DNA from 3 places in the Ectobacillus sp. JY-23 genome. Region 2 is predicted to be linked to each of the others. Evidence: riboswitches for the same ligand, from Rfam matches in the RefSeq annotation. Region 2 holds a riboswitch; each other region holds the start of a gene.
The links. Region 2 has a riboswitch for S-adenosylmethionine ahead of MUG87_RS18400 (hypothetical protein). Riboswitches for the same ligand answer to the same signal wherever they lie in the genome.
Positions count from the first base shown of each region.

Region 1: linked by a shared signal. The riboswitch ahead of msrA (peptide-methionine (S)-S-oxide reductase MsrA) and the one ahead of MUG87_RS18400 (hypothetical protein) in region 2 are both predicted to bind S-adenosylmethionine.
Region 3: linked by a shared signal. The riboswitch ahead of metK (methionine adenosyltransferase) and the one ahead of MUG87_RS18400 (hypothetical protein) in region 2 are both predicted to bind S-adenosylmethionine.

Region 1 is NZ_CP095462.1:678,990-683,323, forward strand. It holds gene MUG87_RS03520 (helix-turn-helix domain-containing protein) at 1-142, opposite strand, end outside; gene MUG87_RS03525 (phosphopantothenoylcysteine decarboxylase domain-containing protein) at 331-1,026, opposite strand; gene MUG87_RS03530 (hypothetical protein) at 1,093-1,254, opposite strand; SAM riboswitch class I at 1,396-1,492, shown strand; gene msrA (peptide-methionine (S)-S-oxide reductase MsrA) at 1,560-2,102, shown strand; gene MUG87_RS03540 (ABC transporter ATP-binding protein) at 2,473-3,177, opposite strand; gene MUG87_RS03545 (ABC transporter ATP-binding protein) at 3,167-3,967, opposite strand; gene MUG87_RS03550 (branched-chain amino acid ABC transporter permease) at 3,980-4,334, opposite strand, start outside.
Region 2 is NZ_CP095462.1:3,643,578-3,647,911, forward strand. It holds gene MUG87_RS18390 (M20 peptidase aminoacylase family protein) at 1-294, opposite strand, end outside; gene MUG87_RS18395 (LLM class flavin-dependent oxidoreductase) at 438-1,442, opposite strand; SAM riboswitch class I at 1,738-1,841, shown strand; gene MUG87_RS18400 (hypothetical protein) at 2,117-2,479, shown strand; gene ssuE (NADPH-dependent FMN reductase) at 2,623-3,162, shown strand; gene MUG87_RS18410 (LLM class flavin-dependent oxidoreductase) at 3,223-4,334, shown strand, end outside.
Region 3 is NZ_CP095462.1:1,913,882-1,918,215, reverse strand. It holds gene pckA (phosphoenolpyruvate carboxykinase (ATP)) at 1-1,144, opposite strand, end outside; SAM riboswitch class I at 1,443-1,549, shown strand; gene metK (methionine adenosyltransferase) at 1,687-2,886, shown strand; gene MUG87_RS09895 (NAD(P)H-dependent oxidoreductase) at 3,025-3,699, opposite strand; gene MUG87_RS09890 (winged helix-turn-helix transcriptional regulator) at 3,848-4,219, shown strand.

The sequences.
Region 1 (4,334 bases), 930 kb from region 2:
GCTGCCCTCTCTCCACCATACCGATGAAGTTTTTATGAAGGTTAGACTGCTCCGCCAAATCCGCTTGTGACAACCCATTCTTCATTCTTTCTGATTTAATCGTGCTCCCGATTTTCACCAGTAATTGTTCTTCTGTTTGCATTTTTAATCACCCGAACATAACAATTTGTGAAAAGCTGAATGCAGCCCCGCCTTTGAACCCTTCTCCCTGAAATCCCCATATTCCCGTAAAGATTACTAGCTTTTTCTAAGTACATACTATATCAAACCAACTTTTATTGCACAATATATATCTCAAAAAAAGCTTAAAATTGATAATGTTGCACACGATTATAGTGTATAACTAAACATGGAAAGATGCTCTGCAATGCATTGTAGCAAGCGCTTTGCAGTTTCTTCTTTTCCTTCACACATCGTTACATGTCCCTCTTTGTCTACGATGTAATGAACTGCTTCAGTTGTATACAGTGAATCGGATGCATTTGCCACCATAAGTTCTGCCCTCGAACTTTTCATACGAAGATTTGCTCTTTCTAACAACACTTCTCGTTCTACATCACTTTCTAGTTTAAATCCAACCAAAAGTGATGCTGGGCTCCATTCTTTAATAAAGTTAATCACTTTAGGTGCTTTTTTAAAGTGAATAATAGGTGGGTGGTCACTAGAAATTTTACCTTTATTCGGTAATTCTTCACCAGCTGGTGTCACCATCTTGTCGACAATCCAATCAGACCCTGCAGCTGCCATAATCACAGCATCCACACGCTCATTTGTAACAATCTCTTTGACTTTGTCACTCAAATCTAAAATTCCCTCAAACGTACATGTTTGCAAAAGTTGTCCGGTTTTTACTACTGGTTTTTTAGCGAAATACCCATGTAAGTAAATGACACGTGCACCAAGAGACAGTGCTTCTTCTGCCAATAAGCTTCCAATCGTTCCTTTCGCCATATTTGTGTGACCGCGCACATTGTCCCACTTTTCTAAGCAACCGCCACTTGTAATTAGAATAGTTTTTCCCTTCATACTCTTCACCCTTTACCTTTTTCTTTTATATTACGAAAAAAACAAACATTTTCCTACGTTTTTCAATTATTGAGGTCGACTTTGCTTGGTAGCACCAGCAAAAATCCACCCTTGTTGTTCTACAAATTGGGTAAAGGCCTGCAAAAATTCCTCGTGAGAAACTTCCCCTTCATCGCCATTTACCAACACTATCCCTTCTATTTCCACACCACTTTTATTTTGCCTCATACTCATTCCTCCGTGATCTAATTTTTTCTTGCAGTGAAGGGCGTTACCTCTTTAAACAACTGCAATCAAATAATTTGTTGTTAGTATGTGCAAAAAAATTTGTACTTACTGCATGTATCTTATATAATAAAGCTTACATAATTCTTATCCAGAGAGGTCTAGGGATCGGCCCGTTAAAGCCTCGGCAACCCCGTTATGGAAGGTGCCAACTCCGGCAGGTAATCCTGCAAGATAAGAAGAAGACTTTGGACGCAAAATCCCTTCTTCGCTCATGAAGAAGGGATTTTTTTAATGAAAGGATGAGGATGATGACAAAACAATACGAACTCGCAACATTTGCTGGTGGCTGCTTTTGGTGTATGGTAAAACCTTTTGATGAACTACCAGGTATTCATAACGTAGTCTCTGGCTACAGCGGGGGACATGTAGAAAATCCAACTTACGAACAGGTAAAAACCGGTACAACAGGTCATTATGAAGTTGTACAAATTACATTTGACCCCGATGTATTTCCTTATGAAAAGTTATTATCTTTATATTGGCCCCAAATTGATCCGACTGATGCGGAAGGTCAGTTTTTTGATCGCGGTCCGCAATATCGTGCTGCTATTTTTTATCACAATGACAAGCAAAAACAAGCCGCTCAAAAGTCTAAACAAGAACTAATTGTCAGTGGTCAATTCAACAAGCCCATTGTAACAGAAATTTTACCCGCTTCTCCGTTTTACGAAGCCGAAGAATATCATCAGCACTTCTATAAAAAGAATCCAGAAAAATATAAACAAGAGCGTGTTGAATCCGGTCGCGACGCCTTCATTGCCGAGCATTGGGCACAAGAAACGAAATGAGTTTCCCAATATTACCCGTACATATTTTTTTGCTCACAAGAAGCTAAGAAAAAAGTAGGTGATATTATGGCATACGAAACTTTATTCTCCCATTTTATCGGGACACAGCGCGTTACACGTTTACGTCATTCTGAAACTGGCGCATTATAGACTACACACCAGATGCGCCCGGCAATCCAATCTCTCCAGACATACAACAGTACGTGCGAGCGCATCTTGACCAAATTAGTAGCGGTGATACCGATTATGACGGTTTAATCTTGTAAAGTTTTACTTTTTCATTAGATATTGCTAAAGCTTTCTATGGGTAAAGAGAACTTTAACAAAGACTTTCATAAAAGAAAAGAAGCTCCTTGGAGCTTCTTTTCTTTTATGCTAAATACGCTTCTTTTACAATATCATCGTTCATAAGTACACGACCCTCACCGACCATTTTGATTTCGCCGGTCTGAATGACGTATCCCCGATGCGCAATTTGTAAAGCTTGATACGCATTTTGCTCAACAAGTAAAATGGTCATTCCTTCTTTATTAAGTTCATGGATAATTTCAAAAATTTGTTCTACAACAATTGGGGCAAGTCCCATGGACGGCTCATCGAGCATTAATAAATGAGGACCACTCATTAATGCACGACCGATTGCAAGCATTTGTTGCTCACCGCCACTCATTGTACCGCCTAACTGATTTATGCGTTCTTTTACGCGTGGAAAGTAATGAAAAACCCGTTCCATTCTTTCACCAATCACCTTTTTATCTTTTACCGAAAATGCTCCCATTTCTAAATTTTCTCGAACAGTAAGTCGTGGAAAAATGCGGCGCCCTTCTGGAACATGAGCAATACCAGATATGGCAGTAACATGAGGTGGCTGTTTTGTAATATCATTTCCTTCAAAGATAATTTGTCCAGTTTTTGGTATAACTTGCCCACTAATTGTTTTAAGCGTTGTTGATTTACCCGCACCATTACTGCCGATAAGTGTTACAATCTCTCCTTTATCTACACGGACATTAAGACCCTTTAGGGCATGAATGCCACCATAGTACGCATTAATATCTTTGAGTTCAATTAACATTCTGTCCCCTCCCCTCGTTCGCAACCACGGCACTTTTTCCAAGGTACGCTTCAATCACATTTCGGTTGTTACGAATCTCAACAGGTTTTCCTTCTGCAATTTTCTCGCCGTGATCGAGTACTACAATATGTTCAGAAATTTCCATAACAAGCTTCATATCATGTTCAATTAGTACGATTGTTACATCAAGTTCTTCTCGCATACGATAAATTAAGTCCGTAAGTTCCTTTGTTTCCTTAGGGTTCATACCTGCTGCAGGTTCATCAAGTAGCAACAACTTTGGCTTTGTCGCCAGTGCTCTGGCAATTTCAAGGCGACGCTGTGCACCGTACGATAAATTTTGCGCTTCTTCATTAAAAAATTCCGCCAGCCCTACATATTCAAGCAAGCGATAGCCTTCTTTTTTCGCATCCGCTTCTTCCTTTCTAACATGCGGCAATGCCAAAAGTGTACCAAGGAATGTACCTTTTAAATGATTATGAAAGCCCACCATAACGTTTTCCAGAACCGTCATTTCATTAAACAAACGAATATTTTGAAAGGTACGCGAAATACCGCATTTAGAAATATCATGAGGTTTCAATCCAACAAGCGCATAATTGCCAAGACTAATCTCACCTTCGTCTGGCTTATATACGCCAGTAATCATATTAAAAAAAGTCGTTTTGCCGGCGCCATTTGGACCGATAACCGCTGTAATAGACCCGCGCTTTACTGTCATATCAACATCTTTGACTGCAGTTAGACCGCCAAATCGCTTTGTTAGGCCTTTTACTGTTAAAATATTCATATTGATCCCTCCTTACGCGCCGAACGCTTTTTCTTTGGATTTTGGCGGTATATCATCTGTAACCTCTGCTATGCTCAGCTTGCGATTTTTCGCAGGAATTAAGCCTTGCGGACGATACAATGCAAATAAAATGAGAATGCCACCAAAGATGAATCGCTGCATTTTTGCAGGTGACAGAGCATCCGGAATGGTTAATACACCATTCATACTCAATTGATTTAACCAGTTTGTAATTTCTGTGAGCACCTGCAAGTTCAAAATTGTCATAACCGCAGCACCGAGAATAACCCCAGGTACACTGCCCATACCGCCTAAAATCACCATAACTAGGATGGTAATGGATTCAAGCAATGTAAAGCTAGTCGGA
Region 2 (4,334 bases):
GGGGATTTTAGAAGCGAAAGGTAAACCACTTTGCTCGTTAACAGGCAAAGCATCAATATCGGCGCGTAAGGCAATGATTGGCCCCTCTGTATCACCCGATATTTCTGCAATGAGCCCTGTTTGTAATTCTGTTTCCAAAATAGTAATATTCGCCTCCTCTAAACATTGGCGTATATATTTTGTAGTCTCAAATTCCTCGTTGGAAAGTTCGGGATACTGGTGTAAATGTCGTCGAATAGCTACTAGCTTTTCTTCAAGATTGCTTAAGGTTGTTGTGGGAAGTGGAGCTTTCATTATCATCAGTCCTTTCGGGTAATTCTTATAACTGGGTTTAATCAGATATCTATGTTGAGAAAAGCAGATATTCCTATAAGATTCGAATATCAATGTTTATAGGAATATACTAATTTCTTAGCAAGGTAAAGGTGGTAGAAACTTTATCTTGGAATAAGCTCTGAAAAAGCATCTTTTAATATTTTGTAGGAATAAAGACGTTTGTTGAAATCTTTAATGGGGGTTGTAATGATAAACTCTTCCAAATGATATGTTTGTTGAAGTGTTAATAATGTATTACGTACAGTCTCTTGAGAACCATGAATAATATTAGCATCGTGAATGGTAATCGTATAATTTTCTCCAGCCTGTTTCCCGTACTCCTCCGCTTTTTCCACGCTTGGAAGAGTTAATGTCTTTCCGCTTTCGAGATGGATTTTGACGATTTTTGCATCAGCAGCCAACTCTTTAGCTTCTTCGTCCGTATCTGTTACGATAAGAGAGACTGCCAGAATAGAATGGGGCGTGCCTTTTTCCATATTAAAATTCTTCTGATAGGTTTTAAATGCTTCGGCAATGGTATTTTCATCGCTGTTGATAAATTGCGCGAATACATAAGAGAAGCCTAAGTTTGCTGCTACACTTGCACTAGATGTACTCGCTCCGAGCAAGTAAATGTGCAAAGGATATCGAGGAATGGGCTGCGCTTTTAAACCATGTAGAGGATGAGTTGGCTCCAACTTGTCATGAAGAAATTGTTCTAACTCTATTAGTTTTTCAAATAGAGGCCTCATATCATTTCCTTGTTGCAAAGCTTTTGTAGAATGTGGTAGTCCCCCTGGCGCTCTCCCAATTCCTAAATCGACACGATTAGGAGCCAGTGATTCGAGGACATGAAAATTTTCTGCCACTTTGTATGGACTGTAATGCTGCAGCATAACGCCTCCAGAGCCAATTCGAATTCGCTCGGTTTTTGCTAATAAGTGTGAAATTAAAACTTCGGGAGAAGAGCCGGCAACTTGATCTGAGTCGTGATGCTCGGATACCCAAAAACGATGATATCCCCATTTTTCCGCTTCTTGTGCAAGAAGAATGGTTCGTTGAAAGGCTTGAAGCGCCGTTTCGTTATCGTAAATCGGACTTTGATCTAAAATACTTAATCGTAACATGCAAGCAGTCCCTTCCGTTATCAATTGAAATACACTTTAATCCCTATAAAACCTGTAGGAATAATTAGGTGCTATTCTAACAGAACGGGTAAAAAAAGAAAAGCATATATTTGTTTGAAGAAGGAAGGCTATGGACTGAAACGTATGAGACATATAACTTTGACTAAACAATAAAGTTTTAAAAAATTAAAAAATTAAAAAAATTGTTGACATTCGCTTTCTAGGATTATATATTTTAGTAAATCCTCGAGAAACCGAGGAGAGTTACATAAAGCCAATTGAATAGTGGACGTAATTCTTATCAAGAGAGGTGGAGGGACTGGCCCGAAGAAACCTCGGCAAAAGACTTTTAAAGTACTGTGCCAATTCCAGCGGGTCATATAACCCGAAAGATAAGAAGAGATCTTACATAGGGGACTCTTCTTATCGTATTGATACAGAAGAGTCTTTATTTTTAGCTTCTTCATCAATAACGACACTTTGTTTGTAAATCTTATATTACCTATAAGTAAAATTGGACATAACTTTTTTGTGAGGTACTATAATAGTTCATATATTGTAGTGAAATGTGGCTAACCGGTCCACCGGAAGCTCTTGGTATAAAGTAGCGATACTTGTGCTAAGAGCTTTTTTTATATAGGTGAGTAATTATGTAAGAAAGGAGGCAGTTGTGTATGAAGCGTCGTGCGAATGCATCCGACAGTAAATCACAAACAAAAAAGAGCAACCCTCTTGAGAAAAGTCAATACCTACACCTTCCTGATGTCCACTTTTTTCATTGGTGTAACCATCGCTATAAGCTGAACAAATCAGTATACAACACAATTGATAAATGGTTTTATAGCAGCGGTGTACATAATATTCTGTATCGCCGTACCTACATTGTGGCCTTCTTGCATTTTGTAAGAGAAACGGAGTCAGAGCCGGAAGAACAAAAATTTGTGCGATTTGGGAATGGAGGGCTGGTAAAAAAACTGATGGAATTTGAAGCAGGTCTGGCTACAAAAATAAAATTCGGCAACGAATATTTTGAATAATTCGCTTCAAATTAGCCTAAAATCATAGTTTACAGATGTGTTTAGTTAGTTTTAGGGTTTGAGAATAATAAAGCCGATTGGACCACCAAAGGCTCCTGTATATGACAGGGGCCTTATTGTGTTCAAATGTGAGGAGGAGAACGATGACAAACATTATATTGATTTCTGGAGGCGTTTCAAATAACTCTAGAACATCTCAGGTCATTCACTATGTTGCTACTTTGATTCAAGCGCAGGGAAGAAGCACCAAAAGCTTTGCAATACGTGATTTTGAAGCAGAGGACTTAATCTATGGAAATTTTCAAAGCCCCCAAGTTACAGAGCTTATCAAACACATTGAAGAAGCCAGTGCGATTGTAATTGCAACTCCCATTTATAAAGGATCCTACACAGGGGCTTTGAAAACGGTTCTTGATTTGCTGCCATCCAATATCTTAAGAGGCAAGGTTGTTCTCCCCATTGTTGTAGGAGGTACAGCAAAGCATGTATTGAGTCTTGAATTCAGTCTTAAGCCTTTACTTAGTATTCTGGGATCTGAACAAATTCTTTCGGGTGTTTTCGTTTTAGATTCTTATGTGCTAGAAAATCAGGTGACTGACGATGATACAGCTAAACGACTTAGCAACTCTGTCGAAAAGCTATTGGCTGAGCGAAATGTCACATCTGGTGAAGCAAGAAGGTGAGGAAAAGATAGCTTTGTTGTTTATAACTCGTTTGTAATCAGTTAAGAAGGAGGCGTTGAAGTGGTAAGTAAACGAAAACTTAAATTGGGAACAATGCTTCATGGACCAGGAGGACATATAGCCGCATGGCGACATCCAAATGCTGTAGCGGATGCAAGTGTAAATTTCGCATTCTATAAACAACTCGTAGAAAAAGCTGAATCAGGAAAATTTGACTTGGCCTTTGTAGCTGATGGCTTATATATCACTGAGAAATCGCATCCAAACTTTTTAAACCGTTTTGAGCCGATCACGTTATTGGCCGCTTTGGCGGGAGCAAGCTCTCATATAGGGTTAGTGGGCACTCTTTCTACTTCCTATAGTGAGCCTTATACGGTCGCAAGGCAATTTGCTTCCATCGATAAGATTAGCAAGGGCCGAGCAGGGTGGAATGCAGTCACCTCTCCTTTGGAGGGATCAGCTTTGAACTATAGTAAGGATAAGCATCCTGCACATGAACTTCGCTATGAAATTGCAGAAGAGTTCATTGAAGTGACAAAAGGATTATGGGATTCGTGGGAGGATGATGCTTTTATTCGAGATAAAGATAAAGGGATTTTCATTGATTCAAAAAAAATGCATCGATTAAATCATAAAGGAAAGTTTTTTTCCATTCAAGGACCACTGAATATTGCCAGGTCTGAGCAAGGGCACCCCGTCGTTTTTCAAGCTGGTTCTTCAGAAGCTGGCAAAGAGCTAGCAGCAAAGCAAGCGGATGCCGTATTTACAGGTCATGACAATATAGAAGAAGCGAAGCGTTTTTATCAGGATGTGAAAAGTAGAGCAATCTCTTATGGAAGAGCCGCCACAGATATTCTTATTTTTCCAGGAATCAGTCCTATCGTAGGAAGAACGGAAGAGGAGGCGGACCGAAAGTATCAAGAGATTGCTAGTTTAGTAGATATTCATATAGCTCTGGACTATTTGGGACGCTTTTTCGATCACTTTGATTTTTCTCGATATCCACTGGATGAAGCGTTCCCTGACTTGGGGGATTTAGGAAGTCAAGGGTTTCAGAGTACCACAGAAAAAATCAAGCGGATGGCCAAAGAAGAAGATTTAACCCTACGTGAAGTTGCTTTACGAGTCACCACGCCAAAGAAAGAGTTTATAGGTACACCGCTTCAAATTGC
Region 3 (4,334 bases), 1.7 Mb from region 2:
CGCGCTCTGTACCAGCTAGCTTACTTGTGTAGCCGCTTAAGAAATGGTACATCGCTTGCTCTTTTGATAGCTTGCTGATTGGAGGTAACACACCGAATGCATCGGCTGTTAAAAAGATAATCGTATTGGGATGACCAGCAACACTTGGAAGAATAATGTTATCAATCGCTTCCATCGGATAAGCAGCCCGTGTATTTTCTGTTAAAGAGACATCGTTATAGTCTGCAATTCTTGTATTCTCGTTTACTACAACATTTTCTAAAACGGCACCAAATGTAATTGCGTCAAAGATTTGCGGCTCTTTCTCACGAGAAAGACTTACGCATTTTGCATAGCAGCCACCCTCAATATTAAATACCCCATTTTCAGACCAGCCGTGCTCGTCATCACCAATTAATTTGCGGGTTGGGTCTGCAGACAATGTTGTTTTGCCTGTACCAGACAACCCGAAGAATAAAGCTACATCACCTTCTTCTCCCACATTTGCAGAGCAATGCATGGATAGAATGTCTTGTTCTGGTAGCAAGAAGTTCATAATAGAGAAAATAGATTTTTTCATTTCACCGGCATACTCTGTACCACCAATGAGGACAATGCGTTTTTCAAAAGAAATAATGATAAATGTTTCGGAGTTTGTGCCATCTATCGCTGGGTCCGCTTTAAATGTTGGAGCCGATACGATTGTAAACTGTGCCTCATGATTAGCAAGATCTGTTTGCGTTGGACGAATGAACAACTGATGCGCAAATAGATTGTGCCATGCATATTCGTTCACAACTTGAAGCGGTAGGCGATAGCTATGATCAGCTCCTGCAAATCCCTTGAATACAAAAAGCTCTTCTTTTTCTTTTAAATGCTCTAACACTTTTGTATATAAATGATTAAAATGTTCTTCAGAAATTGGGCGATTGACAGAACCCCAATCAATTTTATCTGCAACCGACGCTTCTTTTACAATAAATTTATCTTTAGGGGAACGTCCTGTATATTTACCCGTTGAAACAGAAACTGCTCCTGTCGAGGTCAGCGTGCCTTCGCCGCGCATCAGCACTCTCTCAACCAGCTGTGGAACGCTTAATTGCACGTGTGCATTGCTTCCGTTCAATAGCTCATCTAATTCGATTTGGACATTCACAGTACTCATATACATACCATCCTTTGTTTATTTTATGAAAATTTCTCATATACCCAATAAGAGTATAACACATTCATATAAATAATGTATACTAATTGTTATGAATTGTTTGTGTATTTGTAATGAATAGGCTTTCTTTTTTTTTATGTTTACGTTATTTGTACAGGTAGGCACTACTATAGTGATTATACATGATAAGGAAAGAAAGTTGTAACATTTAAAGAAAGTAAAAAAACAGCATGTGTGCCAAGGATTATACGTTGACAAAACCATAGTATTTCGATAGTATATCTGTTGGACGGATACTCTCTTATCCCGAGCTGGCGGAGGGACAGGCCCTATGAAGCCCAGCAACCTCACATACGTGAAAGGTGCTCAACCTGTGCAAGGCGCTCAAGCCTTGAACGATAAGAGTGAAAGGCAATTAAGAGCAAATTCAACCTTTCCTCAAAAGGGAAGGTTTTTTATTTTGACATATTGGGAATTTTAAAAATGTCGTATGACATCTAGAGAGATGAGTTCCGTACATAAATGAACAGGGAGGTTTACCAATGACAACGAAGCGTCGTTTATTTACGTCTGAGTCCGTAACTGAAGGACATCCAGATAAGATTTCTGATCAGATTTCCGATTCCATCCTAGATGCGATTTTGGAAAACGATCCAAATGCACGTGTAGCTTGTGAAACAACAGTAACAACAGGTTTGGTATTAGTAGCGGGAGAGATTACAACTTCTACGTATGTAGATATCCCAAAAATCGTTCGTGAAACAGTTCGTGAAATCGGCTATACACGTGCGAAATACGGATTTGATGCAGAGACTTGTGCTGTATTAACATCTATTGACGAGCAATCTGCGGACATCGCTATGGGTGTTGACCAAGCATTGGAAGCACGCGAAGGTTCTATGACGGATGCTGAAATTGAAGCAATTGGTGCTGGTGACCAAGGCTTAATGTTCGGTTATGCATGTAACGAAACAGAAGAGTTAATGCCTCTTCCAATCTCTCTTGCGCATAAATTATCTCGCCGCTTGGCAGAAGTACGCAAAAACGATACATTAGAGTACTTGCGTCCAGACGGAAAAACGCAAGTAACAGTTGAGTACGATGAGAACAATCAACCTGTACGCATCGACACAATCGTTATCTCTACACAACATGCACCAGAAGTGACGCACGAGCAAATCGAGCGCGACTTGAAAGAGCATGTAATCAATCCAATCGTTCCTGCTGAATTGATTGATGAAAACACAAAATACTTCATCAACCCAACAGGTCGTTTCGTAATCGGCGGACCACAAGGTGATGCTGGTTTGACTGGACGTAAGATCATTGTTGATACGTACGGTGGTTACGCTCGTCACGGCGGCGGTGCATTCTCTGGTAAAGATCCTACAAAGGTTGACCGCTCTGCGGCATATGCAGCGCGTTACGTTGCGAAAAACATCGTAGCTGCTGGTCTTGCTGACAAAGCGGAAGTACAACTTGCATACGCAATCGGTGTAGCACAGCCAGTATCTATCGCTGTTGACACATTCGGAACAGGCGCTGTATCTGAAGATGTATTGGTTGAACTAGTACGTAAAAACTTCGATCTTCGTCCTGCAGGCATCATTAAAATGCTAGACCTTCGCCGCCCGATCTACAAGAAAACGGCTGCTTACGGTCACTTTGGCCGCAACGACCTTGATTTGACTTGGGAGCGTACTGATAAAGCTGCTACTTTGAAAGAGCAAGCTGGTCTATAAGAAAAAAACCCGCACATATGCGGGTTTTTTTTATTGTTGATAAAATCTTCTTAACCACCTTTTAATCTTTGAGCGTGGCTTCTACAAAAGTATTTTTTACATACCATTGTGTTTGCTTGCAGAAAGTTATTCACGGAATTATCTAATCCATTTTACGACATCGTTCATATCTTGACGTACTTTTGGGCGTGGATCACGAACGCGATAACCGAATGCAGCCATGACTGCTACATCAAAGTTTCCACCCTCTAGAGCACCTGCTTTTTCTAAAATATCGTGCACTTTTTCTTGATCAAACCCCTCAATTGGGCAAGAGTCAATACCAATCTGAGCGGCAGCTGTCATCATATTACCTAGCGCAATGTATACTTGTTTTGCAGCCCAGTCGAACATCGCACGGTCATTCCCAAGAAGCTTAAAGTCTGATTCTAAAAATGTTTTATAAAAACTGCTAATTGTATTGTATGCTTCTTCTGGTAGCTGTTTTACATCTTTTTTTATATGCTCAATGTAATCCGAATTGTATATCATATCTTCTGCTGTGCGTGCTAGTAGTACAACATAGTGACTGGCGGTGGATAACTGCTTTTGCGCTCCCCATGAAACTGGACGTAATCGTTCACGAAGCTCTGGATCTTGGATGACGACAAAGCGCCAAGGCTCAAATCCAAATGAACTTGGAGATAGTCGTGCGGTCTCTAAAATAAATGCAAAATCTTCATCAGAAATTTTCTTCTCTGGATCAAATTCTTTTGTTGCATGTCTAAATTGATATGCCTCTAAAATCTCTTGTTTTTTTGCTTCTTTATTCATATTGATCTCTCCTTTGATGGTTTGTTCTATAAAGTGAAATATTGTTTTTTTGCTCCTGCAAGCTCTATTATAAAAGTAACCAATTAAAATAAAAGTACGCACATTTTTGTGTTATAGTATCATTTTTTATACTAAAGGGGATGTTAATATGACAGCTAAAATTGATATTTCTAATTGGGAATCTCACGGATATGCATGCCCTGTTGAAGCAACGCTCGACATTATCGGTGGTAAATGGAAAAGTGTGATTCTATATCATTTATCAAATCAAACATTGCGCTTTAATGAGCTAAAACGGCTTATTCCTGATATTACGCAGCGGATGTTAACGTTGCAGCTACGGGAATTAGAAAGAGACGGCATTGTTCATCGTGAAGTATATAAGGAAGTCCCGCCGAAAGTAGAATATTGGCTAACAGAATTTGGCCAAACGCTTACACCTATTATTCACCTCATGTTGAAGTGGGGTGTTGAAAATACGGATAAGATTATTCAGCATCGAGAACAAGCTGACGTCTAACAAAAAGGAAGCATTATTGGCTTTCTTTTTTTGTCAAGCAGAGATATTTGCATTCTACTGTCTTTGCTTTTCTTTAATCCAGCTACAGCGGCTAGCTCCTCCGGTCTGAGAACCC